Regions from separate parts of the Streptomyces sp. NPDC096105 genome, predicted to be linked through region 2. Evidence: riboswitches for the same ligand, from Rfam matches in the RefSeq annotation. Region 2 holds a riboswitch; the other holds the start of a gene.
What was found. Region 2 has a riboswitch for glycine ahead of gcvP (aminomethyl-transferring glycine dehydrogenase). Riboswitches for the same ligand answer to the same signal wherever they lie in the genome.

Region 1 (15,839 bases), on a different contig from region 2:
GGAGGGGCGGCGTGCGTCCCCGCGACGCGCGGTACGCGGGACGCGACGCGCGCGGGTCACTGCGCCGAGCTGCGGCGGTCGCGGCCCTGGCGCTCGCGCAGGGCGAAGACGCCGAGCCAGACGGCGATGACGGCGCCGGCGGTGACGGAGAAGGTGAGCGGCGCGTGCGCGACGGTGCCGAGGACGACGCCCAGCAGCAGGAGCGCGGCGACGAGGAACAGCATGGGTCGGACCCCCTGTTCGAGTGAACGACTGCAGTGACATCTGTTCACTGACTACCCAGTACAACACCGTCCTCACTTCTCGGCGCCGCCCTCACTTCTCAACGGGGGAGAACAGTTGTTGACTGCGGGGCATGAGTCCCACGACCGGCATCCGGCAGGCCCAGAAGCGGAAGACCCGGCAGGCACTCCTCGACGCGGCGCTCGGGCTGCTGGAGGGGCAGAGCCTGAGCAGCCTGGGCCTGCGTGAGGTCACCCGTGCCGTGGGCATCGCGCCGACCGCCTTCTACCGGCACTTCCGGTCGGTCGAGGACCTGGGCGTGGCACTGGTCGAGGAGGCCCTGGGCAGCCTGCACCCGGTGATCCGGACGACGGTGTCCTCCTCCGGCGACGGGGAGGAACGCATCGCGCGCGCCATCGGGCTGATCGCCGGCCATGTGGACGCGTACCCCGCACACGTACGGTTCATCGCCCGGGAACGGCACGGCGGGGTGCGTCCGGTCCGCGAGGCGATACGGGAGCGGCTGGCGCGGTTCACGGCGGAGGTCGCTCAGGCGCTGGCCGGGGACGCGGAGTCGGCGGGCTGGAGCGCCGAGGACCTGCTGATGCTCGCGCAGCTCCACGTGGACCAGATGCTGATCACGGCCTCGCTCCTCCTGGAGGCGTCGGCGGGTTCGCCCGAGGCCCGGGAGCGGGCGTCGGAGGTGGCGGCGCGTCAGCTGCGGCTGATCCAGGTGGGGCGGCGGCACTGGCTCGACGGGACGGCCGCGGCCGGGGGGGCGGTGACCCGGCGAAGGGGCGGCGGGGGTCGTCCATGACCTCCGCCACCCCTTGTCGTCGGCTCAGCCCAGACGTACCCGGGCCAGCTGGCGGGACTGGGCGACGAGGCGGTCGGCGCTGTCCCAGACCTCGGCGTCCTCCTCCAGGAAGCCGCCCGCCAGGTTGCGGGTGGTGACGGACACGCGCAGGGGGCCGGGGGCCGGGCGGCAGCGCACATGGACGGTCAGCTCGACCGTGGGCACCCAGCCGGTCAGGCCCATCTCGAAGGCGGTCGGCGGCAGCGCGTCCACCGCGAGCAGCAGCGCCAGCGGGTCGGGGTCCCGGCCGTCGGCGAGACCGAACCAGGCCCGCATCTCGCCCTTGCCGGACGGCTGTCCGAGGGCCCAGCCGAGCGTCGACGGGTCGAGCTTCAGCATCAGCCGGCCGGTGATCTCGGAGCTGCCGTCGACCGGGGCGGGGCCGTCCTCGGGACCGAAGCACCGGTCCATCGGCGGCAGCGCGGGCGGTACGGCCGTCGTCCGGACGTCGTCGGGGAGGGAGTCCAGGTCGCCGTAGGAGGCGAGGACCCGGATGCGCTCCACCTCGTCGCCCCGCTCGTCGAGCTGGAAGAGGGACGCCTGCCCGGTGGACAGCGTGCGCCCGGTGCGGACGGTCTCGGTGCGGACGACCGCCGGGCCCGGCTGGGAGGCCGTCAGGTAGTGCGCGGAGACGGTGAACGGGTCGGAGTGCGGCAGCGTGTCCGCGAGCGCGCGGCCCAGGACGGCCAGCAGGTAACCGCCGTTGACGGCGTTGATGATCGTCCATCCGGCGGAGAGGTCGATGTCGTAGACGCCGGGTTCCCGCGCGGTGAGCGCGGTGTCGCGGTCGAACTCACTGTCACCGATGACGGCCCGGGTGGCCTGGGCGGAGGCTGCTTCTGGCATGGGTGAACAGTACAAGAAGATGATACTAAGCGGTAGCTTTGCGTCGCCCGGTGGACGTGACGCCCCTGCGGTCAGGCGGGCGGCTGCTCCTCGGTGACCGTCGAACGCCGGTGCCAGGCGCGGGGCGCCCGCCAGTGGTAGCGCATCGCGAGCAGTCGCAGCACGAAGGCGGTGACGGCGGCGGCGGTGCTGGTCACCGGGTTGAGCACGTCGAAGCGCAGGCACAGGGCGACCATGGTCGCGCCGACGATGGCGGGCACCGCGTACAGGTCGCGGTCCCAGCGCAGCAGCGAGGGCACCTCGTTGGCGAGCACGTCGCGCAGCACACCGCCGCCCACCGCGGTGGCCAGGCCCAGACAGGCGGAGGCGGTGAGGCCGAGCCCGTAGTCGTACGCCTTGGTGGTGCCGACGACGCAGAAGAGGCCGAGGCCGGCCGCGTCGAAGACGTTCACGGCGGTCTGGATGCGTTCGACGTGCGGGTGCAGGAAGAACACGAGGACGGTGGCCAGCAGCGGGGTGACGAAGTACCCGAGATCCGTGAAGGCGGCGGGCGGCACCGCGCCGATGATCAGGTCGCGGAAGAGACCGCCGCCCAGGGCGGTGATCTCGGCCAGCACGGCGATCCCGAACACGTCGAAGTTCTTCCGGACGGCCAGCAGGGCGCCGGAGATGGCGAAGACGAAGATGCCGATCAGGTCGAGCGTGTGCAGGACGGACGGGCTGAACAGTTGCTGAAGCACTTACATAGTGTGGCGCAGAAAGGACCCCTCACCTTGCAAAGCAAGGTGAGGGGTCCTTTCCGGTGCCGATCAGACAGCCTTCTCGGGCTCCTCCTCGGACACCTCAGGCTTGGCGGGCTCCCCCGCCTTGGCCGGCTCCTCCGCCTTGGCCGGCTTCTCCGCCTTCGCGGGCTCCTCCGCCTTCGCGGGCTCCTCCGCCTGCACCGGGATCTTGGCCGGACTGTCCTTGACCGCTGTGTCCTCGGCCGCGGTGCCCTTGGCCACGACGTCCGTCTCCGGGTTGTCGTCGACGCCCTCGCGGGTGGCCGAGACGACCTCGCCCTGGGTCAGCCGCAGCTTGCCGGACGCGATGTCCTCCGCGTAGTGGCACGCCACCCGGTGGCCGCCGCCGATGTCCCGCAGCTGGGGGCGCTCGGTCGAGCAGCGCTCGGCCTGGGCCCACGGACAGCGGGTGTGGAACCGGCAGCCGCTGGGCGGGTTCGCCGGGGAGGGCAGGTCGCCGGTGAGCAGGATGCGCTCGCGCTTGTCCTCCACCTCCGGGTCGGGCACCGGCACGGCCGACATCAGGGCCTTGGTGTACGGGTGCTTCGGCTCGGCGTAGAGCGCGTCGCTCGGCGCCTCCTCGACCAGCGCGCCCAGGTACATCACGCCGATCACGTCGGAGATGTGGCGGACCACCGCGAGGTCGTGGGCGATCACCACGTAGGTCAGGCCGAGTTCCTCCTGGAGCTCCTCCAGCAGGTTGATGACCTGGGCCTGGACCGACACGTCGAGCGCGGAGACCGGCTCGTCGCAGATGATCACGTCCGGTTCGAGGACGAGGGCGCGGGCGATGCCGATGCGCTGCCGCTGGCCGCCGGAGAACTCGTGCGGGTAGCGGGCGAGCGCGTTGGAGGGCAGGCCGACCTTGTCCAGGATGGCCTTGATCTTCTCGCGGCGCTCTTCCTGGTCCTTGCCGATGCCGTGGGCGATCATGCCCTCGGACAGGATCGACTCGATGTTCTGCCGCGGGTTGAGCGAGCCCAGCGGGTCCTGGAAGACCATCTGGAGCCGGCGCCGGAAGCGGCGCATCTCCTCGCCGGGCAGCTTCGCCAGGTCGGTGCCGTCCAGGACGACCGAGCCCTCGGTGATGTCCACCAGCCGCAGCACCGACCGCCCGAGGGTGGTCTTGCCGCAGCCGGACTCGCCGACCAGGCCGTAGGTCTGGCCGGCCTCGACCTTCAGGGACACCCCGTCCACGGCGTACACGTGGCCGACCGTGCGGTCGAACAGGACGCCCTTCTTGATGGGGAAGTGGACCTTGACGCCGTCCAGTTCGAGCAGGCTCATGCGGGGACCTCCTCGGCCTTCGCGTCGTCGAGTACGGGGTTGACGCACCGCACCTGGTGACCGGCGGCGCGCGGCTCGGTGAGCTGCGGGGTGCCGGTCAGGCAGCCCATCTCGTACCGGTCGCAGCGGGGCGCGAAGGCGCAGCCGTCGGCCCAGGCGATGCGGTCGTTGATCGAGCCGCGGATGGGGTTGAGCGGCTCGCCCCGGGGCGCGTCGAGCCGCGGGATGGAGCCCAGCAGTCCGTGCGCGTAGGGGTGGGTGGGGTGGGCGAACAGCTCGCGGCGCCCGGCGGACTCCACGACCTTGCCCGCGTAGAGCACGTTGACCTGGTCGCAGAGGCCCGCGACCACGCCGAGGTCGTGGGTGATCATCAGCAGGGCGGTGCCCTCCTGGTCCACGAGCTCCTTCAGCAGCTCCAGGATCTGCGCCTGGATCGTCACGTCGAGGGCCGTGGTGGGCTCGTCCGCGATGAGCAGGCGCGGGGCGCAGGCCACCGCCATGGCGATCAGCGCGCGCTGGCGCATACCGCCGGAGAGCTGGTGCGGGTACTCCTTGAGCCGCCGGGTCGGGTCGGGGATGCCGACCCGGTCCAGCAGGTGGGCGGCCTCCTTGCGGGCGGCCTCCCCCTTCATCCCGCGGTGGCGCTCCAGGATCTCGGTGACCTGCACGCCGATCGGGACGACCGGGTTCAGCGAGGACAGCGGGTCCTGGAAGATCATCGCCATTTCGCTGCCGCGCAGGTCACGGCGGGCGGACGGGCTCATCGTGAACAGGTCCGTGCCGTTGAACTCGGCACGGCCGCCGAGGGTGAGGCCCTTGGCGGGCAGCAGGCCCATCAGGGCGAGCGAGGTGACGGACTTTCCGCAGCCGGACTCGCCGACCAGGCCCACGACCTGGCCCTGGTCGACCTCGAAGGAGACGCCGTCGACCGCCCGGGACTCCTTGCGGCCCTGGCCGCCGAAGGTGACGGTCAGTTCGTCGACAGTGAGCAGAGACATGGTGGTTCAGCCCCTCAGCTTCGGGTCGAGGGCTTCCCGCATGGCCTCGCCGAGGAGGGTGAAGCCGAGGGCGGTGATGATGATGCCGACGGCGGGGTAGACCGCCATCATCGGCGCGTTGTCGAAGAAACGCTGCGCCTGGGTGAGCATGACGCCCCACTCGGGGATGGCCGGGTCGGGGTTGCCGAGGCCCAGGTAGGACAGGGCGGCCGCCTCGATGATCGCGGTGGCCAGGGAGAGCGTGGCCTGCACGATCACCGGGCTGAGCGAGTTGGGGATGATCTGCGAGAGCACGATGCGCCGCTTGCGCACGCCGAGGGACCTGGCCGCGAGCACGTACTCCGAACCGCCCTGGGCCAGCATGGAGCCGCGCAGCAGCCGGGCGAAGACCGGGATCTGGACCACACCGACGGCGATCATCACGGTGGTCAGCGACTGTCCCATGACGGCCGCGATGGACACGGCCAGCAGCAGCGAGGGCATCGCCAGCATGATGTCGATGAACCGCATGATGACGGAGTCGATGCGCCTGCCCCTGTCACCGCCGAGGGTGGCGAAGGCTCCGGCGAGGCCGCCGATCAGGAAGCCGATGATCAGACCGATCGTCGTGGCGACGACGCCGACGAGCAGGGTCTGACGGGCGCCCACCAGCATGCGGGAGAACATGTCCCGGCCGAGGTGGTCGAGTCCGAACCAGTTCTCGCCGCGCATGCCGACGAACTCGCCCCGGTTGGCGAAGACCTCGTTGCGCCAGGTCTGGGCGGTCGGTGAGTACGGGGCGATGTACGGCCCGATGACCGCGAGGACGATGAACACGGCGATGACGATCGCGCCGACGATCGCCATCTTGCTGCGCTTGAGACGTCGGAACGCCTCCCGCCACAGACTGGCTCCGGTAGTGGTGTCCTTGGTCGCGGCCAGTTCGGCGAGACGCTGGATCTTGTCGGTTTTGGTGGCGACGCTCATTAGTGCACCCGCACTCTCGGGTCGATCAGGCTGTACGCCAGGTCCACCAGCAAGTTGATCAAGACGTAAACCAGCGCGATGAACATGATGAATCCGACGAGCACGGGGTAGTCACGGCCGTCGATCGCGGTCCGGATGAAGGAGCCGATGCCACCGAAGGAGAACACGGACTCGGTCAGGACCGCGCCGGACAGCAGGGAGCCGGTGAGCAGGCCGACCGCCGTCACCACGGGGAGCAGCGCGTTGCGCATCACGTGCCGGCTGCGGACGACACTGCGCTTGAGGCCCTTGGCCTCGGCGGTGCGGACGTAGTCCTCGTCCTGCACCTCGAGCACGCTGGCGCGGGTCATGCGCACGATGACGGCGAGCGGGATGGATGCCAGGGCGACGGCCGGCAGGACCAGGTGGTGGAGGGCGCTCAACGAGGCGTCGAACTCCCCGGTGAGGATGCCGTCCAGGACGGCGAAGCCGGTCACGTCGGTGGCGTTGATACCGGTTTCCTGGCGTCCGTAGCTGGGGAAGATGCCGAGCTGGACGGCGAAGATCTGCTTGAGGATCAGGGCCAGGAAGAAGACCGGGACGCAGATGCCGACGAGGGAGCCGGAAACCGCGCTGACGTCGAGCCACCCGCCGCGGTTGCGGGCCGCGAAGTAGCCGAGGGGCACGCCGACGGCGACCGCGATGAGGATCGCGAGGAGGGACAGCTCCACCGTCGCGGGGAAGCGCAGGACGAACTCGTCCCACACCGGCTGTCCGGTCTGGGTGGAGGTGCCCAGATCGAGCTCGAAGATGCGCTTGAGGAAGCGCCAGTACTGAACGTAGACGGGCTGGTCGAGCCCGAGCGCACGGTTGATGCGCGCCACTTCGGCTTCGGTGGCCTTTTCCCCCAGGATCGCTGAGGCGGGTCCACCGGGCAACCGGTCGAGCCACAGGAAGAGCAGAACCGACAGGCCGAGCAGCGTGGGTATGAGCTGGAGCAGTCTTCGTACGACGAGACGCAGCACCCCGCATGCCCCTTTCTTGCGTGAGGTCTTACATGAATGAACCCGCCCGGCCGCCGAGTTGCGGTGGCCGGGCGGACCCCCCCGTTATTGGTTTCCTGCCGTTTCCGCCTACTTGAAGGAGGCCTCGGCGAAGATCTCCTGCGTCAGCGGCGACACGTTCGGCGGGTTGACGTTCTTGCCGAAGGCGATGGCCGGCGGGGAGGACGAGACCGGGACACCCGGCAGGTAGTCCATGATGACCTCGTTGGCCTTCTGGTACGCGGCGGTGCGCTCCTCGGCCTTGCCCATCTTCGAGCCGGCGTTCACCGCGTCGAAGACCTTCTTGTCCTTGAAGCCCCACTGCTTGTCGAACCCGGCGAACCAGGTGCCGATGAAGTTGTAGCCGTCGTTGAAGTCACCGGTCCAGCCGAGCATGTGCAGGGCGCAGGAGCCCGACTCGGTGGCGTCCAGGTAGTCCGGGGCCCACTTCATGGCCCGCGGCTTGACCGTGATGCCGGACTTCTCCAGGTCGGCCTTCATCAGCTCGAACAGGTCCTGCGGGGCAGGCATGTACGGGCGGGTGACCTCGGTCGGGTAGCAGAACTCGATCTGCAGCTTCTCCGCGCCGGCCTTCTTCAGCAGCTGCTTGGCCTTGGCGGGGTCGAAGGGGTACTGCGTGACGTTCTTGGAGTAGCCCTCGATCGTGTCCGGCATGAACTGGTCGGCCACCTTGCCGCCCTCGGGCAGCTGGGTCTTGACCAGGTTCTCCTTGTCGATCGACTGCGCGATCGCCTGGCGGACTTCCTTCTTCTTCAGGGCCGGGTTCGCCGACTGGCTCATGCCCACGTAGAAGAGGTTGAAGACGCCACGGGTCGGGACGACGTAGCCCTGCTCCTCGAGGGTCTTGACGTCGGCCGGGGCGACGAGGTCGTAGCCGTCGATGTCACCGGCCTGGAGCGCCTGGCGGCGGCCCTCCTCGGTGTCGATGGTGCGGAAGACCAGGTTCTTGATCTTCGCCTTCTCGCCCCAGTAGTCGTCGAAGCGCTCGAGGGTGACTTCCTTGTTGCCCTTGTTCCACTTGACGATCTTGTACGGGCCGGTGCCGGCGACCGTGCCGGCCTCCTGGCTGTACTTGGGGTACGTGATGGCGTCACCCTTGGCCGTGGCGTCCTGCTTCTTGTACGCCTCGATGGCCTTCGGCGAGTGGATCGCGAGGGCGTTCAGGGAGAAGCCGCCGGGGAGGTTGGCGGAGGGCTTCTTGACCTCGATGACGGCGGTGTTCTCGTCCTTCGCGGTGCAGGACTTGTAGTTCGCCTCGGGCGTCTCCGGGTCCTCGTTCTTCGCGAACCCGCCCATGATGGTCTGCCAGTAGTAGGAGACCGCGCTCGACTGGTAGGTGCCCTTCCAGTTGAACCAGTGGTCGTAGTTCGCGCAGACCGCCGCGGCGTTGAACTCCTCGCCGTCGTGGAACTTCACGTTCTTGCGGAGGTTGAAGGTCCAGACGGTGCCCGCGTCGTTGCTCGACCAGGTCTCGGCCAGGCCGCCGACCAGCTCGGTGCCGCCCGACTCGTGCTCGAGGAGGGCCTCGAACGCCTGGCGGGTCACGCGGAAGGTTTCACCGTCACTCGCGAGGGCAGGGTCCAGGGAGCCCGGGTCACCTGCACCGGCGAACACGAAGGTGTCCTTCTTGCCGCCGCTCTCGTTGTCACTGTCCCGCTCGCTGGCGCAGCCCGTGGCGATCAGACCGACCGCGACCGCGGCCGTGATCGCCCGAGCGGCTCGGGACTTGAATATGCGCATACTGGGGCCACTCCGGGTCCGCTATGTGGATGCATCTTGACCGGCCGAACACTACAGACGTTCGCAGTGAGTCAGGAACAGTCCGGATAGCGGTGATACCTACCTGAGATCTGAACAGTTGACATAAGGGACTCTTCCGGCATCTTCGCGCGGTGATGTAACGCGCCGGACACATGTGACACCCCGGCAAGTGCCGTTCCACAGGCCGCGGATGATTTGAAGACACAGTGAAACCGCAGGTGACAGGCGGTCAGCGGCAGGTAGCTGAGCGCATTCGACGGAATCTGACGCGAATTCAGCGGCCGAGGGGTCCGGACGGGAGCCGGACCGGCTCCCACTGTCCACATGCTGGACACGGTGACGCTGCGTCACCGTGCGCGAGAGCCCCCGGCGGCGGGTCGGCCGCGCCGGGGGCCCGGGAAGGACGTACCGGTCAGAGGCGGTGTGCGGGCGGGTAGCCGTAGCCCGCGGCGGGCGCCGGGGCGTGCGCCTCGCGGTCGTAGAAGGGGCGCGCGTTGACGCGCAGCCACATCGCCACCGGGTCGTGCTCGTCGGCCAGGGCGACGGTGGAGACGGGCAGCCCGTCGGGCACGGCGGGCAGGGACTGCCGCATCATCGCCCGCACCGACTCCACGGCGGGCGGCGAGGTGTCGTACACGTCCAGGCCGATGGCGAGGTACGGGGCGCCCAGCGCGGGCTGCACCCAGGCCCGGCGCAGCGCGCGCACGGCCGGGGTGCGGTGGGCGTTCTGCGCGAGGAGGGCGTAGAACTGCGGGATCTCGATGGCCGGCTCGGACAGCCGCAGCGGCCCGGCGGGCTGCTGGTCGAGGCCGCCGGCGATACGGCGCAGATCCAGCCAGGGGATACCGACGCCCCCGCCGGGCGCGTGCGGGTTGAGCCAGAGGCCGTGGCGGTCCGGGTAGAGGGCACGGGCCACCTCGAGCCCGTCCACCACCTCGTACGAGCGGTTCCAGCCGCTCGCGGACAGTTCCTGGGCGGAGGTCACGCAGGGCGCGTAGCCGTGGCCGTCGACCTCCATGGTCCCGTACTGGGCGTCGGGCGAGCCGGCCTGGCCGTGCCAGAGCAGCATCCAGACCCGGCCGGACGAGGGGGTGGCGAGCGCGCGCAGCAAGGCCTCGTAGGCGTCGTAACGCCCGGGCGTCACCTGGCGCAGCATGTGCTCGACCTGTCCGGCCGCCGCGGTGCCAGCGCTCACTTGTATCGCCCCTCCGTACAACGCCCAGCCGGCCAATGCCCCTAGCTTAAGCCGACGGCCTCCGCCGGTCTGCGGTCAGTGCGCGGAAGGCGGGGAGCGGTCGGTGCGCGGAAGGCGGGGGCGGCGCGTCAGGCCCGCTGGTAGAAGGGGCGGACCTTGGCGCGCAGCCAGTCGGCGACCGGGTCCTGGGCCACGTCGAGGACGACGAGGTTGACCGGCCAGCGGGCGGGGCTGCGGCCCAGGGCCCGGCCGAGGGCGTCCAGCGGCAGGGACCGGGGGTCGCCCTCCCAGTGCAGCAGTTCCACGCCGACGAACAGCACCGGGTCGGCCGTCTCGACGGCGGCGAGGCAGCGGCGGGCGGTCGCCACCACGCCGAGGGAGTCGAACTCCTGCGAGGCCGCGGCGAGGAAGTCCACCGGGTCGTCCTGCCAGTCGGGTTCGAACAGCCGGACCCGGCCGCCGCCCGCCGGGCCGTCCAGCGGGGAGCGCCCGGCCCGGCACAGATCGGCCACCGCGGCCGGCGGGAGCGGGACGGCGACCGTGCCGCCCGGGTTGACCACGATGCCGGCCTGCGGGGGCAGTCCGCGGGCGAACTCCACGGCGGGCGCGACGGTGCAGCCCATGTGGGAGCCGACGACCTGGCGGAACTGCTCCTCGGAGCTGAAGACCGGCACGTACGCCTGGCCGTCCAGTTCCATGGTGGGCAGGTCGAGGGGGCCGCTGTGCGGGCCGCCGCCGTTGGGCAGCGGCACCCACAGGAAGCTGCGGCCGAGCACCTCGACGATCCGGGGTCCCGCCGAGGGGACGCCCAGGGAGGCGGAGAGCGCCTCCTCCAGTTCGTTGCCGGGCCACCCGCCGTGCGGGTGGAAGTGCGTCCGGTCCGGGATGTCCGCCGGGAAGTCCATCTGTCGCCTACCGCCTGCCTGGTGCCACTGCTGTGGCGGAAAGGCTAGCCGGTTCCCCGGTGAAGCCGATCCGGCGCAGGGCGTTCGCGGCGTCCCGGTCGACGAGCACCGCCGACGCGCAGCCCTCCGGCACCCGGCCGGACTCCACCGCGTCCAGCAGCCTGCCGCACGCCGTGCGGTGCCGGCGGAAGGCGTACCGCGAGACGCCACGGCCCCGCTCCATCTGACCGGCCAGGGCCTCCTGGGGCGTGACGTCCAGTACCAGCAGATGCAGCGCGGCCCCGCGGCGCCGGGCCTCGCGGGCCAGCCAGCGCCGCACCCAGGTCTGCGTGCCGCAGTCGTGCACGACGACCGGCCGGCCGGAGCGCAGCGCGCGGCGCAGTCCCGCGTAGTGGGCGAGCCGGACCAGCGGGCGGTACACCGCGTACGGCAGCAGGCGGGGCATGCGCCGGTCCCAGCGGTCGCGGGCGTCCTGGGAGTCGACGCGGGCGCCGCGCACCGTGCGCCGCATCAGCGTGGACTTGCCGCTGCCGGGCAGTCCGGTGACGGCGACGAGGTCGCGGGGGCCGAAGAGCAGGGCGCGCGGGCTGCGGCCGGAGCGCTCGCGCAGGTCCTGGACGAGCGGGGCGGGCGCCGCGCCGCGGGCGCCGCCGGCCCCGTCCGCGTGCTGCCGCGGCAGCGCGACGCCTGTGGTGCCGGCGTACGCCGTGGGCCTGTTCACCGTGGTCGTCCTCCCCTGGGGCCGGATACGAGTTCCGATCCCCGCCGTGTGTAAAGAGAAGGTAATGCCAGGTCGCTCTCGGTTCCGTGTTCTTACCGATACAGGCCTGTCACAGCTCCCTGTGACCGAGCCTGCACGAACGGTGCACCCCCGGCAAGGGTCCCCCTGCCGGTGTCCGGCGATGCGTGCAATGATGTGCGCGCCAACTGCATACCGGCCGTTTGAATCCGCGCGGGAGAGTCCCCGGCACCGTGTGCCGCCGGGGCGCCGAAGGAGCAAGTCCCTCCCTTGAATCTCTCAGGCACCGTTACCGCGCGGGCGAGGCACATCTGAAAAGCGGGCCGCCGTCGCAGTGCTCCGGCGGCTCCACCCAAGGTGCAAGTCCTGATCGCCGTACCACCGGTGGTCATGGCGAACCTCTCAGGTTCCGATGACAGATGGGGAGGAAACGCCCTCGCCTTCCCCCACGCTCGAATTGAACTCGCGCGGGAGGGACCCCCATCGCCTTGGGAGACCGACCGATGAGCAGTAACGAACCCCGCCGCACCGCGCTCGATGCCCTGCACCGGTCGCTCGGCGCGACGATGACCGACTTCGCCGGCTGGGACATGCCCCTTCGCTACGGCTCCGAGCGCGACGAGCACAACGCCGTGCGCTCCAGGGCCGGCCTCTTCGACCTCTCGCACATGGGCGAGATCACGGTCACCGGCCCGCAGGCCGCCGCCCTCCTGGACCACGCGCTGGTGGGCAACATCTCGGGGGTGAAGCCGGGCCGCGCCCGCTACACGATGATCTGCCGCGAGGACGGCGGCATCCTGGACGACCTGATCGTCTACCGGCTCGAGGAGACCGAGTACCTGGTCGTGGCCAACGCCTCCAACGCCCAGGTGGTGCTGGAGGCGCTGACCGAGCGGGCCGCGGGCTTCGACGCAGAGGTGCGCGACGACCGCGACGCCTACGCGCTGCTGGCCGTGCAGGGCCCCGAGTCCCCGGCGATCCTGCAGAGCCTCACCGATGCCGACCTGGACGGCCTGAAGTACTACGCCGGTCTGCCGGGCGCCGTGGCCGGGATCCCCGCGCTCATCGCCCGCACCGGCTACACCGGCGAGGACGGCTTCGAGCTGTTCGTGAAGCCGGAGCACGCCGTGGAGCTGTGGCAGGCGCTGACCGAGGCGGGCGAGGGCCACGGGCTGGTCCCGTGCGGCCTGTCCTGCCGGGACACGCTCCGCCTGGAGGCGGGCATGCCGCTGTACGGCAACGAGCTGAGCACCTCCCTCACGCCCTTCGACGCCGGTCTGGGCCGGGTGGTGAAGTTCGAGAAGGAGGGCGACTTCGTGGGCCGCGCCGCCCTCGCCGAGGCCGCCGAGCGCGCCGCGCAGGACCCGCCCCGCGTCCTCGTCGGCCTGGTGGCGCACGGCCGCCGGGTGCCGCGCGCCGGGTACGCGGTGGTGGCCGGCGGCGAGGTGATCGGCGAGGTCACCTCCGGCGCCCCCTCCCCCACCCTGGGCAGGCCGATCGCCATGGCCTACGTCGACGCGAGCCACGCCGAGCCGGGCGCCGAGGGCGTCGGTGTGGACATCCGCGGCAGCCACGAGCCGTACGACGTCGTGGCGCTGCCGTTCTACAAGCGGCAGAAGTGACACCGTCGTAGACAGCCTCCGGGCCGTCCCCGCGCGTCCGCGGGCCGGACGTCCCACCCGTCCGGCCGCGTCCCGCACCGTCCCCGTCATCAGCAGTTTCCCGCGTACAGGAGAATTCCAGCCATGAGCAACCCCCAGCAGCTGCGCTACAGCAAGGAGCACGAGTGGCTGTCGGCCGCCGAGGACGGCGTGTCGACGGTCGGCATCACGGAGCACGCGGCCAACGCGCTCGGCGACGTGGTCTTCGTCCAGCTCCCCGAGGTCGGTGACACGGTGAGCGCGGGCGAGACCTGCGGCGAGCTGGAGTCCACCAAGTCGGTCAGCGACCTGTACTCCCCCGTCTCCGGCGAGGTCACCGAGATCAACGAGGACGTGGTGAACGACCCGGCGCTGGTCAACTCGGCCCCCCTCGAGGGCGGCTGGCTGTTCAAGGTGCGGGTCACCGACGAGCCGGCCGACCTGCTGTCCGCCGCCGAGTACGACGCGTTCATCGCGGGCTGAGGAGCCGTAGCCGCATGTCGCTTCTGAACACGTCCCTGCACGAGCTCGACCCGGCGGTGGCCGCCGCGGTCGACGCCGAGCTGCACCGGCAGCAGTCCACCCTCGAGATGATCGCCTCGGAGAACTTCGCCCCGGTCGCGGTCATGGAGGCCCAGGGCTCGGTCCTCACCAACAAGTACGCCGAGGGCTACCCCGGCCGCCGCTACTACGGCGGCTGCGAGCACGTCGACGTGATCGAGCAGATCGCCATCGACCGGGTGAAGGAGCTGTTCGGCGCCGAGCACGCCAACGTCCAGCCGCACTCGGGCGCCCAGGCCAACGCGGCCGCGATGTTCGCGCTGCTCAAGCCGGGCGACACGATCATGGGTCTGAACCTCGCGCACGGCGGGCACCTGACCCACGGCATGAAGATCAACTTCTCCGGCAAGCTCTACGACGTGGTCGCCTACCACGTGGGCGACGACGGCCGGGTCGACATGGCCGAGGTCGAGCGGCTGGCCAAGGAGAGCAAGCCGAAGCTGATCGTGGCCGGCTGGTCGGCGTACCCGCGTCAGCTCGACTTCGCCGCGTTCCGCCGGATCGCGGACGAGGTCGGCGCGTACCTGATGGTCGACATGGCGCACTTCGCCGGTCTGGTCGCCGCGGGCCTGCACCCCAACCCGGTGCCGCACGCCCACGTGGTGACCACCACCACGCACAAGACCCTGGGCGGTCCGCGCGGCGGTGTGATCCTGTCGACGGCCGAGCTGGCCAAGAAGATCAACTCCGCGGTGTTCCCGGGCCAGCAGGGCGGCCCGCTGGAGCACGTGGTCGCCGCCAAGGCGGTCGCCTTCAAGGTCGCCGCGAGCGAGGAGTTCAAGGAGCGCCAGCGCCGCACCCTGGAGGGCGCCCGCATCCTGGCCGAGCGTCTGGTGCAGGGCGACGCGAAGGCCGCGGGCGTCGACGTGCTGTCCGGCGGCACGGACGTGCACCTGGTCCTGGTCGACCTGCGGAACTCCGAGCTGGACGGGCAGCAGGCCGAGGACCGGCTGCACGAGGTCGGGATCACGGTCAACCGCAACGCGATCCCGAACGACCCGCGCCCGCCGATGGTCACCTCGGGTCTGCGCATCGGCACGCCCGCCCTCGCCACCCGCGGCTTCACGGCCGAGGACTTCGCCGAGGTCGCGGACGTGATCGCCGAGGCGCTGAAGCCGTCGTACGACGCCGAGGCGCTGCGGGCCCGGGTCGCGGCGCTGGCCGCGAAGCACCCGCTGTACCCCGGTCTGCGGTAACTTCATCCGCTTTTTGTACGGATGTACGGGGCATCGCGCACACTGGGTCGGTGGGCGCGGTGCCCCGCACCATGCCCCGCATGAACGATTCACCCGTGCTCTCGACCCACTGAACCGCCCTTCCCCCGGTGGACAGCGTCGTCCGCCGAACCTTGAGGAGTCCTCCCGTGGCCATCTCGGTCTTCGACCTGTTCTCGATCGGCATCGGCCCGTCCAGCTCGCACACGGTCGGCCCGATGCGGGCGGCCCGGATGTTCGCCCGGCGGCTGCGCAACGAAGACCTGCTGGAGTCCGTCGCCTCGGTGCGGGCCGAGCTGTACGGCTCCCTGGGCGCCACCGGGCACGGGCACGGCACGCCCAAGGCGGTGCTGCTCGGCCTGGAGGGCGACTCGCCGCGCACGGTGGACGTGGAGTCGGCCGACGAACGGGTGGAGAAGATCAAGGAGGGCGGCCGGATCCGCCTGCTGGGCGAGCACGAGATCGGCTTCTCCTTCGACGACGACCTGGTGCTGCACCGCCGCAAGGCGCTCCCCTACCACGCCAACGGCATGACGCTGTGGGCGTACGACTCCTCCGGCGCGGAACTGCTGACGAAGACGTACTACTCGGTCGGCGGCGGCTTCGTCGTCGACGAGGACGCGGTGGGCGAAGACCGCATCAAGCTCGACGACACCGTGCTGAAGCACCCCTTCCGTACCGGTGACGAGCTGCTGCGTCTCACCAAGGAGACCGGCCTGTCGATCTCCGCGCTGATGCTGGAGAACGAGCGCGCCTGGCGGACCGAGGAGGAGATCCGCGAAGGGCTGCTGGAGATCTGGCGCGTGATGCGGGCCTGCGTGGAC
Region 2 (15,839 bases):
GAGTGGCTGGACCGCATGGGGCTGGCCGACCACGCCGGCGCCAAGCCCCGCCGGCTCTCCGGCGGCCAGGCACAGCGCGTGGCCCTGGCCCGCGCCCTGGCCACCCGCCCCCGGCTGCTGCTCCTGGACGAACCGCTGGCGGCGCTGGACGCCCGGACGCGACTCGAGGTCCGGGCCGAGCTGCGGCGGCACCTGGCCGCCTTCGAGGCCGTGGCCGTCCTGGTGACGCACGATCCGCTGGACGCGATGGTGCTGGCCGGCCGGCTCGTCGTCGTGGAGCAGGGGCGGACCGTCCAGGAGGGCACGCCCACGGACATCGCCCGCCGCCCGCGCACCGAGTACATCGCCCAGTTGGTCGGCCTGAACCTCTACCGCGGCCGGGCCGACGGCCACACGGTCCGGATCCCCGGGGGTCCCGCCATCACCACCAGCGAGGATCTGACCGGGCCCGCCTTCGTCGCGTTCCCGCCCGGCGCGGTCACGCTGTACGGGGAGCGCCCCGGCGGGACCAGTGCCCGCAACCTGTGGCGCTGCGAGGTCGCCGGCCTGGAGACCCACGGCGACCAGATCCGCGCCGAACTGACCGGTGAGCTCTCCCTGGCCGCCGACCTGACCACGGGGGCCGCCGCCGAACTCGACCTGCGCCCGGGCGCCCCGGTCTGGGCGGCCGTCAAGGCGGCCCAGACCCACGCCTACCCGGCGTAGCCCCCGCCCGCGCGACGCGGTGACCGGTCGCCCGCAGGTGCGGAGGCGGGCCGTCGGGTCTCGCGGCCCGTCGCGGAGGCGAAGCCGAGCCAGGTGTGGCGGTTGCCCCACCAGCACCAGCCGACCTTCGGGGCGTCGCGCCGGTCCCGGCCGTCGCGGCCGGTGCCGTTGCTGATCCAGATCGCGGGCGTGCGGGCGTCGAACCTCCCGTTCGGCTTGCGCAGCCGGGAGCCGATGGTCATGAAGCAGCGGTTGCGCTCCAGGGCCTCGGGCTGCTGAAGCACCCAGTGGATGCCCTCGCTGAGCAGCAGTGGGGTGCGGCCCTTCCCGGTGAGCGCGGGCAGGGCCTCCTCCGGGCTCCAGTCGGCCAGGTGATCACCCCGGTCGACACCCGCGACCGTGTAGAGGGGGGCGTCGGGCAGGTCGATCCCCTGGGGTGTGAAACGGTCGACGTCCGGCATGTCCGTGACGACGAAGCCGGGCTTGCCGGCGTGGCGCAGCAACGGCGCGAGGACCGAGGCGGGGACACGGTCGGGGTGGAGGGCCAGCAGGGTGTCCCGGCCCGCCGCGGAGTGCCGTTCGGCGAAGGAGCGGATCTCTCCGGCCGGTATCCCCGCGTGCGTGTGCAGGCCGAGCCGGATCAGGCGGTCGGCCTGGGCCGACAGCGGGGGCAGCGGGGGCGGCGGGCTGGGGGTGGTGGAGGGGGTGTCGGTCAATGCGTGGCTCCTTGCCGGGGAGTTCCGGGCGGTGAGGGGGCGGTGGAGGCGTTCGCCGGGGCGGTCAGGACGTGGCGGGGGCGTCGCCACGGCTGCCTGTCCCACGGGCGGCGATCGCGCTGATCTCCGCGGGAGTACCGGCCATGATGGTGCGCACGTGGCGGGTGATCACGTCGACGGGCCAGTCCCACCAGGCCGCTTCCCGCAGGAGCGCCACGTCCGCGTCGCTGTGGCGCTGCCGGATCGGACGGGCGGGGTTGCCGCCGACCACGGTGTACGGCGCCACGTCGGCCGTGACGACGGCCCCGGCGGCGATGACGGCGCCGTCGCCGATGCGCACGCCCGGCATGACGGTGGCCCCGTAGCCGAACCAGACGTCGTTGCCGACCACCGTGTCCCCGCGGCTGGGCATGGCGGTGACCAGATCGAGGGTCCGGTCGGCCCACTCCCCGCCGAACATGGTGAACGGGTAGGTGGACACCCCCATCGTCGGGTGTGCCGCCCCGGCCATCAGGAAGCGGGTACCGGCGGCCACGGCGCAGAACCGGCCGATGATCAGCTTTTCCGGACCGTAGGCGTAGAGGACGTTGCGCCGCTCGAACTCCGTCGCCCCGTCGGGGTCGTCGTAGTAGGTGAACTCGCCCACCTCGATCGACGGGGAGGTGATCAGCGGCTTGAGGAACACGACGCGCTCGTGCTCCGGCAGGGGGTGCAGAACGGCAGGATCGGTCACGAGAGGTCCCCCGTAGGACTGGTCGATTCTTACGTCGGAAGTAAAATTACGCTCGACTCACGAAAGGTGTCAATAGAAAAATACTACGGTAGTAAGATTCGCCCATGAGTAGCCAACACGACAGCACGTCGTCACGGTCCGCGGGCGGCCTGCGCGAGGTCAAGAAGCAGGAGACCCGTCAGCACATCTCCGACCAGGCCACCCGTCTCTTCCTCCGGCAGGGCTTCGACGCCACGACCATCGCGGAGATCGCCGACGCCGCGCGCGTGTCGAAGAAGACGGTCACCAACTACTTCGCCCGCAAGGAAGACCTGGCCCTCGACCACCAGGACGCCTTCGTCGCGAGCCTGGCCTCGTCGGTGGCCGCCCGGAGGCCCGGCGAGTCCGCCCTGGGCGCGCTGCGCCGCGCCTTCACCGAGGCACTCGCCGCCCACGATCCGGTGAGCGGCTTCACCGGCCCGGAGTTCGCCCGGATGGTGGCCGACAGCCCCACCCTCACCACCTGTGTGCGCGGCCTGCACGACCGCCGGGAGGAGGCACTGGCCGAGGCACTCGCCGCGGCCGAGAACGTGCCGGCCGACGACATCGTGATCCGCACGGCCGCCGGTCTCCTGGGCGCGGTCCACCGTCTCCTGTTCCAGCGCATCCAGCAGCTCACCCTCGCCGGGCTGCCCGCTGAGGAGATCGAGGCGACGGTCGCGCCGGAGGCGACCCGCGCCTTCGACCTGCTGGAACCGTCCGTCGGAACCCTCGGCGCCGCCTGACGACCCACGCCCCCGTACCCCTGGACCGGGCCCGCAGACGCGTGAGCGCCCGGCCGGGGAATGCCCGGCCGGGCGCTCACGCGCCCCGACGGCACGGCTCCGCGTGCCGCGTCGGGCACACGGGACCGCGCTCTCAGGAGGGCGTCAGTCCTCGTACGCGTCCAGCGGCGGGCAGGAGCACACCAGGTTCCGGTCGCCGAAGGCCTGGTCGATGCGCCGCACCGGCGGCCAGTACTTGTCCGCGGCGTTCACGCCGACCGGGAAGACCGCCTCCTCGCGGGTGTACGCGTGCTCCCACTCCCCGCCGAGCGCGGCGGCGGTGTGCGGGGCGTTGCGCAGCGGGTTGTCCTCGGCGGGCCACTCGCCCGAGCCGACCTTCTCGATCTCCGCACGGATGGCGATCATCGTCTCGCAGAACCGGTCCAGCTCGGCCAGGTCCTCGGACTCGGTCGGTTCGATCATCAGCGTCCCGGCCACCGGGAAGGACATCGTCGGCGCGTGGAAGCCGTAGTCGATCAGCCGCTTGGCCACGTCGTCCACGCTGACGCCGGTCGCCTTGGTCAGCGGGCGCAGGTCGATGATGCACTCGTGCGCCACCAGCCCGCCGGGGCCGGTGTAGAGCACCGGGTAGTACGGCTCCAGGCGCTTGGCGATGTAGTTGGCGCTGAGCACCGCCACCTGCGTGGCCCGCTTGAGGCCCGCGCCGCCCATGAGCCGGACGTACGCCCAGGAGATGGGCAGGATGCCCGCCGAGCCCCAGGGCGCCGCCGAGATCGGGCCGACCCCGGTCTCCGGCCCCGCCTCGGGCTGCATCGGGTGGTTCGGCAGGTACGGCGCCAGGTGCGCGCGGACGCCGACCGGGCCGACGCCGGGGCCGCCGCCGCCGTGCGGGATGCAGAACGTCTTGTGCAGGTTCAGGTGCGAGACGTCGCCGCCGAAGTGGCCCGGCTTGGCCAGGCCGACCAGGGCGTTGAGGTTGGCGCCGTCCACGTAGACCTGGCCGCCCGCCTCGTGCACCGCCGCGCAGATGTCGGCGACGTGCTCCTCGAACACCCCGTGCGTCGACGGGTAGGTGATCATCAGTACCGCCAGCTGGTCGCGGTACTGCTCGATCTTGGCGCGCAGGTCCTCGACGTCGACCTCGCCGTCGTCGGCGGTCCTGACGACGACGACCTTCATGCCGGCCATGACCGCGCTGGCCGCGTTGGTGCCGTGCGCGGAGGACGGGATCAGGCAGACGGTGCGCTGGTCGTCGCCGTTGGCGCGGTGGTAGCCCCGCACCGCGAGCAGTCCGGCCAGCTCGCCCTGGGACCCGGCGTTGGGCTGGAGGGACACCTTGTCGTAACCGGTGACCTCGGCGAGCCGCTCCTCCAGCTCACGGATGAGCGTGAGGTATCCGGCGGCCTGCTCGGCGGGCGCGAAGGGGTGCAGCTGTCCGAACTCGGGCCAGGTGATCGGCTCCATCTCGGTGGTCGCGTTGAGCTTCATGGTGCAGGAGCCCAGCGGGATCATGCCGCGGTCCAGCGCGTAGTCGCGGTCGGCGAGGCGGCGCAGGTAACGCAGCATGGCCGTCTCGGAGCGGTGCTGGTGGAAGACCGGGTGGGTCAGGAACTCGTCGGAGCGCAGCAGCGCCTCCGGCAGGGCGTCCTGCGCGGCGGCGTCCAGGGCCTCGACGTCGGCCTCGACGCCGAAGGCGCGCCACACGGCGGCGATCCGGTCGCGGGTGGTGGTCTCGTCGCAGGCGACGGAGACGGTGTCGGCGTCGACGAGGCGCAGGTTCACGCCGTGGTCGCGGGCGGCGGCGACGACCTCGGCGGCCCGCCCGGCGACCCGCACGGTGAGGGTGTCGAAGTAGGAGCCGTGCACGACCTCGGCGCCGCCGGAGCGCAGCCCCTCGGCGAGGATCGCGGCGTAGCGGTGGGTGCGGCGGGCGATGGTCCGCAGGCCGTCGGGACCGTGGTAGACGGCGTACATGCCGGCCATGACGGCGAGCAGCACCTGCGCGGTGCAGATGTTGCTGGTGGCCTTCTCGCGGCGGATGTGCTGCTCACGCGTCTGCAGCGCCAGGCGGTACGCCTTGTCGCCGTCGGCGTCGACGGAGACGCCGACGAGACGGCCGGGCAGGCTGCGGGCCATCTTCTCCTGGACGGCCATGTAGCCGGCGTGCGGTCCGCCGAAGCCCATCGGGACGCCGAACCGCTGCGTGGTGCCGACCGCGATGTCCGCGCCCAGCTCGCCGGGGGACTTCAGCAGGGTGAGGGCGAGCAGGTCGGCGGCGACGGTGACGAGCGCGCCCCGCTCGTGCGCCTGGTCGATGACCGGCTTGATGTCCCGGACGACGCCGGAGGCGCCCGGGTACTGGATCAGGACGCCGTTGATCTCACGGTCGGCGAGCTCGGCGGGGATGCCGTCGGCCAGGTCGGCGACGACGACCTCCACGCCGGTCGGCTCGGCGCGGGTCTCGATCACGGCGATGGTCTGCGGCAGGGCGTCCGCGTCGACCAGGAAGAGGCCCTTCTTGTTCTTCCCCATGCGCCGGGACAGCGCCATCGCCTCGGCGGCCGCGGTGCCCTCGTCCAGCAGCGAGGCGCCGGACGTCGGCAGGCCGGTGAGCTCGGCGACCATCGTCTGGAAGTTCAGCAGCGCCTCGAGCCGGCCCTGCGAGATCTCCGGCTGGTACGGCGTGTAGGCCGTGTACCAGGCGGGGTTCTCCATCACGTTGCGCAGGATGACGGGCGGGGTGAAGGTGCCGTAGTAGCCCAGGCCGATCATGGAGCCGAGCACCTGGTTGCGGCTGGCGAGGGCGCGCAGCTCGGCGAGCACCTCGGCCTCGCTCCGGGCGCCGGGCAGGTCCAGCGCGTCGGCGTTCTTGATCACGTCGGGCACGGCGGCGGCGGTCAGCTCGTCGAGCGAGCCGTAGCCCACCTGGGCCAGCATCTTCGCCCGGGCCTCGTGGTCGGGGCCGATGTGGCGCTGCTCGAAGGGGATTCCCTGTTCGAGCTCGGAGAGCGGGGTACGGGGGGCAGTCATTGAGGAGGCCTCCTGGTCCGACGACCTTCGAGGGGCACCACGGCGCAGGTGCCCGGACGGCCTCCCCCTCTGTCATCTCAACCTGAGAGTTTCACCGGAACGCCGCGGGCGGTCCGGTTTTCACCGTCGGTGAGAGCGGAAGCCGTCGACACCCGCCCTGCTTTCCAGAGTGACCTCGTCCGTGCGGTACGTGTGCCTGAGAGATTCCGGGGAGGATTTGCTCCTTCGGCGCCTCCGGTGGTGCCTGGAGGACTCTCCCGCACGGGGTCAGCGGCCGTTGCCAGCCTACCAGCGAGGCCCGGACCCGGACCTTCGAGTGGCCGTCCCGCCGATTGTGCCTTTTCGTTGTGCTATCGCATGAGTTCGCGTCGAGTGGAGGGCCCGTGCAGACCGACATCGACCCGCGTCACCTCATCGGCCGCAAGGCGTACGACCGCAACGGCACCCGGATCGGCACGATCGACGAGGTCTACCTCGACGACGCCACCGGCGTGCCCGAATGGGCCGCGATACGCACCGGGCTGTTCAGCCGGGACGCCTTCGTGCCCCTGGAACCCAGCGAGCTGATCGACGGGGCCCTGCACGTGCCGTTCGAGCGGTCCCTCATCAAGGACGCCCCCGACTTCGGCGTCGGCCGCCACCTGTCCCCGGAGCAGGAGCTCCAGCTCTACCACCACTACGGCCTGGACGTGGGCTCCCCTCCCCCGCTCCCCGACCGCGACTTCGGCAAGCTGGCGGGCCAGGAGGAACGCGGCTGACGCCACCGGAGGCGGCGGCCTGGTGAGCCCTGTGCCGGGTCGGCCCGGAGCCACGGCTCCCCTCACCCGGCCGCGCCACGGATGCGGCCGGGCCGAGGGCCACAGGCACCGGCAGCTGTCCCGCGACCGTCACGGGCCCCCTCCGTCCAAGCGCCAGGCGCACCGGACCATGCTTCTTCGGGAGCACGACCCGGTACACCGCGAACGTCACCGGCGACTGCCCCCCGCCCCCTCGGCCACGCGCGGTGGCCCTTCCACGAGCGGCAGCGGATCCGCCGGTTCCAGTGCCGGGTCGTCGACCCGGAACGTCTTCACGCGGCCCGGCGCCGAGCCGGGTGTCTCGAAGCGGACGGTCACCCGTCCCAGCCCGCTGCCCTGCACCCACCCGTGCCCGTACTCCGCGTGCCGGACGTCGTGTCCGGCGGGCCAGTGCCGCCCGGCGGGGGCCTCCGGGCGCGTCTCGGGCGTGGCCTCGGACTCCTCGCCCTGCGGCTCCTCCTCTCCCGCGCCCGCGGTGCCCGCCGCCTGGGCGAACAGGTCCTCCTGCGTGTAGTCGGCCAGCCCGCTGACCCCGACGCCGAGGAGCCGGACGCCGCCCGTGGTGTCCACCGAGTCCAGCAGCCGCGCCGCCGCCTCCCGGACGACCGCCGGATCGTCGGTGGGGCCCCGCAGCGTCTCGGACCGGGTCAGCGTCGAGAAGTCGTACCGGCGTACCTTCAGGACGATGGTGCGTCCGGACAGTCCCGCGCCGCGCAGCCGGCGCACGCAGCGGTCGGCGAGCCGCTGGACCTCCAGTCCGACCCGCACCCGGTCGTGGATGTCCACGTCGTAGGTGTCCTCGACGGACACCGACTTCGTCTCCCGCTCGGCGACGACGGGCCGGTCGTCACGGGCCAGCGCCATCGCGTACAGCGCGTGCCCGTGGGCCTTGCCCAGCAGCCGCACCAGTTCGTCCTCGCCCGCCTCGGCGATCTCGCCGACCGTGTGGATGCCCGCCCGCCGCAGGTGGTCGCCGGTGGCGGGCCCGACGCCCGGCAGGACCCGCACCGGCATCGGCTCGAGCATCGCCCGCTCCGTCCCGGGCTCGATCACGACCAGCCCGTCCGGCTTCGCCTGCTCCGACGCGATCTTCGCCAGCATCTTGGAGGCGGCGAGCCCCACCGAGCCGGTCAGCCCCGTGACCGCCCGGATGTCGGCGCGCAGCTTCGTGCCGGCCAGCCGCGCCGACCGCTCGTCCCATGCCGCGCCCCCGGCCTCCAGATCGACGAAGGCCTCGTCGAGGCTGAGCGGCTCCACCAGGGGCGACAGGGCCCGCAGCAGCGCCATCACCTGGTCGCTGATCGAGCGGTACAGCGCGAACCGGGGCACCAGGTACGCGGCGTTCGGCGCGAGCCGGCGGGCCTGGGACATGGGCATCGCGGAACGGACGCCGAAGACGCGGGCCTCGTAGGAGGCGGTGGCGACCACGCCACGGGGGCCGAGTCCGCCCACGATCACGGCCTTGCCGCGCAGACTCGGTTTGGACGCCTGCTCCACCGAGGCGTAGAAGGCATCCATGTCGAGATGCAGGATCGTGGGAGCGGATCTCACGTCCCCGATGCTGCCCTACGCCACTGACAACGTGCGCGTCGGGCGGGCACCGCGCGGCGCCGGCTCAGACCGCCCGGTTCCTGCGCCGGGCCAGCTCGTCCATCGGGTTGTGGCCGATCAGGGTCTCGCCCGTGTCGACGCGCTCGCCGTGCAACTGCGACAACGCGCTCTCGACGTCGCGCCACACCACGCCCACGGCGATGCCGAAGACGCCCTGGCCGCCCTGGAGCAACGCGTGGACCTCGTCGGGCGAGGTGCACTCGTAGACCGTGGCGCCGTCGCTCATCAGCGTCATGCGTTCCAGGTCGCTGAAGCCCCGTTCGCGCAGGTGCTGGACCGCGGTGCGGATATTCTGCAGGGACACGCCCGTGTCCAGGAACCGTTTGACGATCTTCAGCACGACGACGTCGCGGAAGCTGTACAGCCGCTGCGTGCCGGACCCGTGGGCCGGGCGCACGCTCGGCTCGACCAGGCCCGTACGCGCCCAGTAGTCGAGCTGGCGGTAGGTGATGCCGGCCGCGGCGCACGCTGTGGGCCCGCGGTAGCCGATCTCCTCGGTCGCCATGGCCGCCGCCCCTCCGCCGCTCGGCACAGCCGTCGGTCGCTGCGGAGCGGGATCGATCGCACCGCCACGCGCGGGATGGCCCCCGCCCGAGCGGAGCGGAGAGCTCTGGGGAGGATACGGCCCGCCCGCCCCGAAAACGCGTCCGGGGGCACCCCCAGCCGTACCGTCGCCGCTGCTTCTCACGCCGACCTCCGTCCTTGACCTGCCTCCTCGACGGTAGGCAGTCACCAAGGGTGCGTCAACGATCGCCACACTCGGCACGCCGAGTGATAATCACCCTAAGAGTGGTTTCCCGTGCCCCACCGCGGGGAAAGGCTAGCCGAATGCCTTCGGCACGGACCGCGACCGCGGCGGGGCCCCGGGGCGCCGGCTCACTGGTTGCTGCTCCCGAAGTCCTCGGGCGAGATCTGGTCGAGGAACTCGCGGAACTTCTCCACCTCGTCCTCCTGCTCGTCCGGAATGGCGATCCCGGCGTCGTCGAGCACCGTGTCGCTTCCGTAGATCGGGGTCCCCGTGCGCAGGGCGAGCGCTATGGCGTCGGACGGACGGGCGCTCACCTCGACCCCGCTGGCGAAGACCAGCTCGGCGTAGAACACACCTTCCCGCAGGTCGGTGATGCGCACTTCCGTGAGCTCCTGTCCCACGGCCTCCAGCACGTCCTTGAACAGGTCGTGGGTCAGCGGCCGTGCGGGCGCCATGCCCTGCTGGGCGAAGGCGATGGCCGTCGCCTCCCCGGGGCCGATCCAGATGGGGAGGTAGCGGTCGCCGCCCACTTCACGCAACAGCACGATCGGTTGGTTGGAGGGCATTTCGACCCGGACACCTACGACATCGAGCTCGTTCACACAGCAACCCTAGGCCGTGCCCGGGACGTTTGGGTAGTCGGGCCGGGATCGGGTGGCCGATCCGGCCGGGCTGTGCTGCCCTCTCAGGGCAGCCGCACCCCCAGCACCGACCCCACCAGCGCCGCGTGCAGCTTCGTCGTGAGGCCGGCCAGTTCCTTGGTGCGGTCCTCGGCGTGGGTCCTGGTCTGCGGGTTGCGGTGGCGCCGCAGCGGCGCGACGACCTGCTCCACCAGCCCGGCCTCCCGCTCGGCGGCCGCCTTCATGGCCCGCAGATGGCGCGGCTCGATCCCGTACCGCCCCAGTTCCGTGAGGAGACCGGCGACGGTGACCGCCTCCGCGTCGTACACGCCCTCGCCCACCGGGGAGAGCAGTCCGTACGACTCCCACTCGGCGAGCCGCTGCTCGTCCACCCCGGCGGCGGCAAGCAGCTGGCTGCGCCCGATGCGGGCCGCCGTGGGCCTGTCCTGGACGCACTCGGCGGGGTCCTCGCCGTCACCCGGACGGCTCAGCGCCGGCAGCGGGACGGCCTCGCCGCGTTCCATGGCCGCCAGGTGCTCCCGGATCACCTTGAGCGGCAGGTAGTGATCGCGCTGCATGCGCAGCACATGGCCGAGACGCTCGACGTCCTCCGCGCTGAACTTGCGGTACCCCGACGGGGTGCGGCGCGGCTCGACGAGCCCTTCCGACTCCAGGAAGCGGATCTTGGAGATGGTGACCTCGGGAAACTCCTCGCGCAGCACGTTCAGCACCGCACCGATGCTCAGCAGTCCGGTGTCCGCGGCGGCGGCGCCGTCGCCGGCACCGCCGCTCGGTGTTTGCTGCATGGACCCTTCCTGGAGTTCCCCGGGCCGTGCCCGGGGAGGTCAGTAGCCCCGCTGGCTCGCGTAGAAGACCAGCCGGTACTTGCCGATCTGCACCTCGTCGCCGTTGGACAGGGCGACCTGGTCGATCCGCTCGCGGTTGACGTAGGTGCCGTTCAGGCTGCCGACGTCGGCGACGGTGAACGAGCCGTCCGGGCTGCGGCGGAACTCGACGTGGCGGCGGGACACCGTCACGTCGTCGAGGAAAATGTCGCTCTGCGGGTGACGCCCGGCCGTGGTCAGGTCGCCGTCCAGCAGGAAGCGGCTGCCCGAGTTCGGCCCGCGGCGCACGACCAGCAGGGCGGAGCCCACCGGCAGCGCGTCGACGGCCGCCTGCGCCTCCGGAGAGAGCGCGGGCAGCTGGGTCTGCCCCGTGGTCTCGGAGTCGTAGGCCTCAAGACCGGAGATGGAGATCGTGGACGTCGTCTCGGAGGGGCGCTCCGGGGCGACGCCCGGCTTCAGCGGCGCACCGCAGTGGGAACAGAAACGGCTGCTCTCCGCGTTGCGGTTGCCGCACCTCGAACACACCAGGACCGACATGGACGGATCCTCCTGCCGCGGCTGCCCGCCGGGGGCGGGGGACGCGTACGGGTCGGAGTAGCCCCCGCCCGCACCCGGGCCCGACGGCTGTCCAGAACCTATGCCGCCCGACTGCGCAGGGTCGGCGAAGGCCCCGCCGGTCTCGTCCCGGAACAGCGGACGCTGGTGTTCCGCACCGGGCTGTGCGCGGTGACGAGCGGTCGCGCTGTCGCCGTCCTCTCGCCGCGCGCTCTTGCCGAACAACTTCCCAAACAACTTCACGGGCGATTCCCCTTGACCGAAACAGACCCGCCCGTGGGGCAGGACGAACCCTGACTGAACACATTGGCCGACCCGGACATCTTCACAACGTCCGCCTCCGCCAGACAGTTTCCACCACGCACCACCCATTCGGTGCGCCGACCCCCCGCAACCTCATGCCCTGGCCGGACGCCCCCCATGCACCCCCGGTTCACCGCGAGGACGACCGAGCGTAGTCAGGCCGCTCCGGCGCTCGCAAGGCGTCCACAACGATCTTGTCCGACCGCTCCACGGTAACGGTGGCCTGTTCCTTCTCGAGCGTCTGCACCACGCCTCCGGGGATGTTGAGCGCCGGCTCCAGGTCCTGCGGCTTGCCGATGACCTTGAAACGATACGGGGACTTGATCTTGTTCCCGTCCACGGAGACTCCCCCGTCCACGTCCGACAGATACGTGCCGGCCACCACGCGCACCCCGTTCACCTGGATCGCCTCCGCGCCCGCGGCGCGCAGCTCCTGGATGGCGTCGAGCAGCATGTCCGACTCGACCGTCCCCTTCGTGTCCTCCACGGTCATCTCGATGCCGGGCCCCTGCGCGGCCACGGTGCCCGCGAGGACGCCGAGTTGCCGTTCCTTCTCGATCGTCTGCCTGCGCGCCTCCTCGGCCTGGTCGGAGCTGTTCTCCAGCTCCTCCCGCTGCTTCTCGAGACCCTGCTTCTCGTCTTCAAGACGCTCGGTACGGTCGTCGAGTTCATCGAGGATGCGCACAAGATCCTCCTGGCGCGCGCCGTGCAGCGCGCCGTCCGTGTCGCTGGTGGAGGCGACCTGGACGGCGAGACCGAACCCGAGTCCGAACAACAGCAGGGCGACGATCAGTTGGGCCCGGGTCACGCGCGGCGGCCACAGTCCGTCCACGAGCCGCTGCCGCCCGGTCAGCACAGGGCCGCCCGGCTCGTCGGCGACGGGCTCCCCGGGCGTCTGACGCGGCTGGAACGCCTCGGACGGGTGAGACGCGCGGGACGCCTCGGTCCCGCCGTTCCTCTCGGGCGCGGCCGGGGGCACCTCCGCGGGCAGTTCCCGGCGCAGCCCGGCCGGGGGCGGCGTGCCGGGGACGGACACGGGTGTGCCGGGGGCGGTCCGCGGCGGGGTCACCGCCGGGCGCGTCGTCTCGGGCTGTTCGCGCTCGCTCATCGGCCTCACGCCCGGAACACGTGCCGGCGGATCGCCGCGGCGTTGGAGAAGATGCGGATGCCGAGGACGACGACCACACCCGTGGAGAGCTGCGCACCCACGCCCAGCTTGTCGCCGAGGAACACGATCAGCGCGGCCACGACGACGTTCGACAGGAACGACACCACGAAGACCTTGTCGTCGAAGATCCCGTCGAGCATGGCGCGCAGGCCGCCGAACACGGCGTCCAACGCGGCCACGACGGCGATCGGCAAGTAGGGCTCGACGACCGCCGGCACCTCGGGCCGGACCAACAGGCCGGCCACCACTCCCACGATGAGGCCCAGTACGGCGATCACGATGCGTCCTTCTCGGTTATCGGCTGTGCGGTTCGTACGGTCACACTCGTTGCGGCGGGCAGCCGGACGTCGTCCTCCGCGGACAGGGCCGTCCGGATGCCGTAGTTCTCCTGCAGGACGTGCAGATACAGACCGTCGGCGCTGTTCTGGAACCGGTCGCCGAGCTCCTCGCCGTCCCCCACCGCGAGCACCGTGTACGGCGGCACCAGCGGCTTGTTGTCGACCAGTATCGCGTCTCCCGCGGCCCTGATCGCCGACAGGGCGGTCAACCGCCGCCCGTTGACGGAGACGGCCTCCGCGCCGGACTCCCAGAGCCCGTTGACCACCCGCTGGAGATCACGGTCCCGGACCCGCCCGGTGTCGGAGAACCCGGAGGTGGAGCGGGGGTCACCGTCACCGCCGCCGCCGCTGTCCTCGGCGTCGTTCACCACGAGCCGCACGCCCGGTCCGTGGACGGGCGTGGCGCCCGACAGGATGCCCATGAGCGTCGACCGGTCACCGCCGCTGTCCCTCAGCGCCTCCCGCTGCCGTGCGCTGACCTCCGCGCGCAGCTCCTCGATGCTCTCCTCGAGCCGGTCGGCGGCCGCGGTCTCCTCGTCGATCCGGTCGATCAGCTCCTCGCGCTCCTTGGCGACGGCCGGAGCGGCGACCCGGGCCTGGGCCGCGCCGACGGTGACGACGCACGCGGCGAGGACCAGCCCCGCGGCCAGACCGAGCTTCGCCCGCAGGGTCTTCGGCAGGCCGCCGGTCCCCTCGCTCCGCTTCCGGGCGGCGGCCTCGGCGTAACCGTCGTCGAGGCTGTGGTCCATCACGTTGGTGATCAACGACATGGACGCGTCCGGGCGCGCGGGCCGCGCGGCCGTGCTCCGAACGGGGGGTTGCTGCGGCATGCCGCACATCGTCGCACGCCTCGCCCCGTACTTCCGAACAGACCCGGCGGCGTGCCGGACGGGCCCCTTCCGGGGCACCGGTCCGGCACGCCGCCGGTCACCTCGTCTCTTACGGGACGGTCACCTGCCCGCGCTGTCCACGATCGCCGACCACTCGTCGAGGAGCGCCTGCGCGGAGGCGTCGTCGGGCCCCTCGGCCCACAGGTGGGTGACCGCCTCGGCCGGGTCGGGCAGCACCATGACCCAGCGTCCGTCGGCCTCCACCACGCGCACGCCGTCGGTGGTGTCCACGTAGCGGTCTCCGGCCGCCTCGACGACCCGCCGCATGACGAGGCCCTTGACGGCCCACGGGGTCGCCAGGTCCCGCTTGAGAACATGCGCCCGCGGGATCCGGGCGTCGATCTGGCTCAACGTCAGCTGGGTCCGCGCCACCAGCCCGATGAGCCGGACGAACGCCGCGGTGCCGTCGTAGACGCCGCTGAACTCGGGGACGATGAAGCCGCCCTTGCCGTCGCCGCCGAAGATCGTCCCCTCCTCGCGGCCGACCCGGGTCAGATCGTCGGGCGACGTGGTCGTCCACTCCACCTGCGTGCCGTGGTACGCCGCCACCTGCTCGGCGATCCGCGTGGTGGTCACCGGCAGCGCGACGCGGCCGCTGCGCCGCTCGGAGGCGACCAGGTCGAGCATGACGAGCAGCGCCCGGTCGTCCTCGACGATCCGCCCCTTCTCGTCGACCAGCGACAGCCGCTCACCGACGGGGTCGAACCGCACGCCGAAGGCAGCACCGGAGGACGCCACGATCTCCCCGAGCCGGACCAGGCCGGCGCGGCGCATGTCGGCCGTCTCGGTGGGCCGGGACTCGTCCAGACCGGGGTTGATGGTCAGTGAGTCGACGCCCAGCTTGCCGAGCAGGCTGGGCAGGACCAGGCCGGCACTGCCGTTGGACGCGTCGACGACGACCTTCAGCCCGGACTCGGCGATACCGGTGGTGTCGACGTTGCGCAGCAGCGACCCGGTGTAGGAGTCGAAGACGCTCGCCGGGAAGTGCAGGTCGCCGATCTCGCCGGGGAAGGCCCGCCGGTACTCCTGCCGCGCGAAGACGCGGTCCAGCTTGCGCTGGCTGCCCTGCGACAGATCGGCGCCCTGCCCGTCGAAGAACATGATGTCGACGGAGTCGGGCACGCCCGGCGTGGTGCGGATCATGATGCCGCCGGCGCTGCCCCGCGCGGTCTGCTGCCGGGCCACGGGCAGGGGCACGTTCTCCAGGTCGCGTACGTCGATGGCGCTGGCCTGGAGCGCGGAGATGACCGCGCGCTTCAGGGCCCGGGCGCCTCGGGAGTGGTCGCGGGCCGTGGTGACGGTCGAACCCTTCTTCAGGGTCGTCGCGTAGGCGCCGGCGAGGCGGACGGCGAGCTCGGGGGTGATCTCGACGTTCAGGATGCCGGAGACGCCACGGGCGCCGAAGAGGTGCGCCTGACCGCGGGACTCCCAGATGACCGACGTGTTGACGAAGGCACCGGCCTCGATGGTCTTGAACGGATAGACCCGAACATTGCCCTGAACGATCGATTCTTCACCGATCAGGCACTCGTCGCCGATGACCGCGCCGTCCTCGATCCGCGCGGCGCGCATGATGTCGGTGTTCTTGCCGACGACGCAGCCGCGCAGGTTGCTGTGCGGGCCGACGTACACGTTGTCGTGCACCACGGCCTTGTGCAGGAAGGCGCCGCTCTTGACGACGACGTTGGAGCCCACGACCGTGTGCTCGCGGATCTCCGCGCCGGCCTCGACCTTGGCGTAGTCGCCGATGTAGAGCGGTCCGCGGAGCACGGCGTCGGGGTGCACCTCGGCGCCCTCGGCGACCCACACGCCGGGCGAGATCTCGAACCCGTCGAGGTCGACGTCGACCTTGCCCTCGAGGACGTCGGCCTGCGCCTTGACGTAGCTCTCGTGGGTGCCGACGTCCTCCCAGTAGCCCTCGGCGACATAGCCGTAGATGGGCTTGCCTTCCTTCATCAGCTGCGGGAAGACGTCGCCGGACCAGTCCACGGGAACGTCGGGCTCGACGTAGTCGAA

Region 1: another riboswitch for glycine. It lies ahead of gcvT (glycine cleavage system aminomethyltransferase GcvT); the one in region 2 lies ahead of gcvP (aminomethyl-transferring glycine dehydrogenase).

The regions. Positions count from the first base shown of each region.
Region 1 is NZ_JBIWGC010000009.1:80,397-96,235, reverse strand. It holds gene ACIQ8B_RS16620 (hypothetical protein) at 57-224, opposite strand; gene ACIQ8B_RS16615 (TetR family transcriptional regulator) at 356-1,039, shown strand; gene ACIQ8B_RS16610 (thioesterase family protein) at 1,064-1,924, opposite strand; gene ACIQ8B_RS16605 (trimeric intracellular cation channel family protein) at 1,996-2,664, opposite strand; gene ACIQ8B_RS16600 (oligopeptide/dipeptide ABC transporter ATP-binding protein) at 2,734-3,993, opposite strand; gene ACIQ8B_RS16595 (ABC transporter ATP-binding protein) at 3,990-4,991, opposite strand; gene ACIQ8B_RS16590 (ABC transporter permease) at 4,998-5,957, opposite strand; gene ACIQ8B_RS16585 (ABC transporter permease) at 5,957-6,961, opposite strand; gene ACIQ8B_RS16580 (ABC transporter substrate-binding protein) at 7,070-8,740, opposite strand; gene ACIQ8B_RS16575 (enhanced serine sensitivity protein SseB C-terminal domain-containing protein) at 9,174-9,956, opposite strand; gene ACIQ8B_RS16570 (enhanced serine sensitivity protein SseB) at 10,085-10,861, opposite strand; gene ACIQ8B_RS16565 (AAA family ATPase) at 10,869-11,582, opposite strand; glycine riboswitch at 11,805-11,905, shown strand; gene gcvT (glycine cleavage system aminomethyltransferase GcvT) at 12,104-13,222, shown strand; gene gcvH (glycine cleavage system protein GcvH) at 13,346-13,723, shown strand; gene glyA (serine hydroxymethyltransferase) at 13,738-14,997, shown strand; gene ACIQ8B_RS16545 (L-serine ammonia-lyase) at 15,165-15,839, shown strand, end outside.
Region 2 is NZ_JBIWGC010000010.1:1,465-17,303, reverse strand. It holds gene ACIQ8B_RS17585 (ABC transporter ATP-binding protein) at 1-705, shown strand, start outside; gene ACIQ8B_RS17580 (DUF5701 family protein) at 693-1,421, opposite strand; gene ACIQ8B_RS17575 (CatB-related O-acetyltransferase) at 1,486-2,154, opposite strand; gene ACIQ8B_RS17570 (TetR/AcrR family transcriptional regulator) at 2,259-2,918, shown strand; gene gcvP (aminomethyl-transferring glycine dehydrogenase) at 3,063-5,948, opposite strand; glycine riboswitch at 6,123-6,218, opposite strand; gene ACIQ8B_RS17560 (PRC-barrel domain-containing protein) at 6,332-6,706, shown strand; gene ACIQ8B_RS17555 (DNA polymerase IV) at 6,914-8,296, opposite strand; gene ACIQ8B_RS17550 (MerR family transcriptional regulator) at 8,361-9,044, opposite strand; gene ACIQ8B_RS17545 (bifunctional nuclease family protein) at 9,233-9,706, opposite strand; gene ACIQ8B_RS17540 (MerR family transcriptional regulator) at 9,790-10,530, opposite strand; gene ACIQ8B_RS17535 (FHA domain-containing protein) at 10,570-11,496, opposite strand; gene ACIQ8B_RS17530 (DUF881 domain-containing protein) at 11,558-12,535, opposite strand; gene ACIQ8B_RS17525 (small basic family protein) at 12,541-12,873, opposite strand; gene ACIQ8B_RS17520 (DUF881 domain-containing protein) at 12,870-13,772, opposite strand; gene ACIQ8B_RS17515 (mannose-1-phosphate guanyltransferase) at 13,884-15,839, opposite strand, start outside.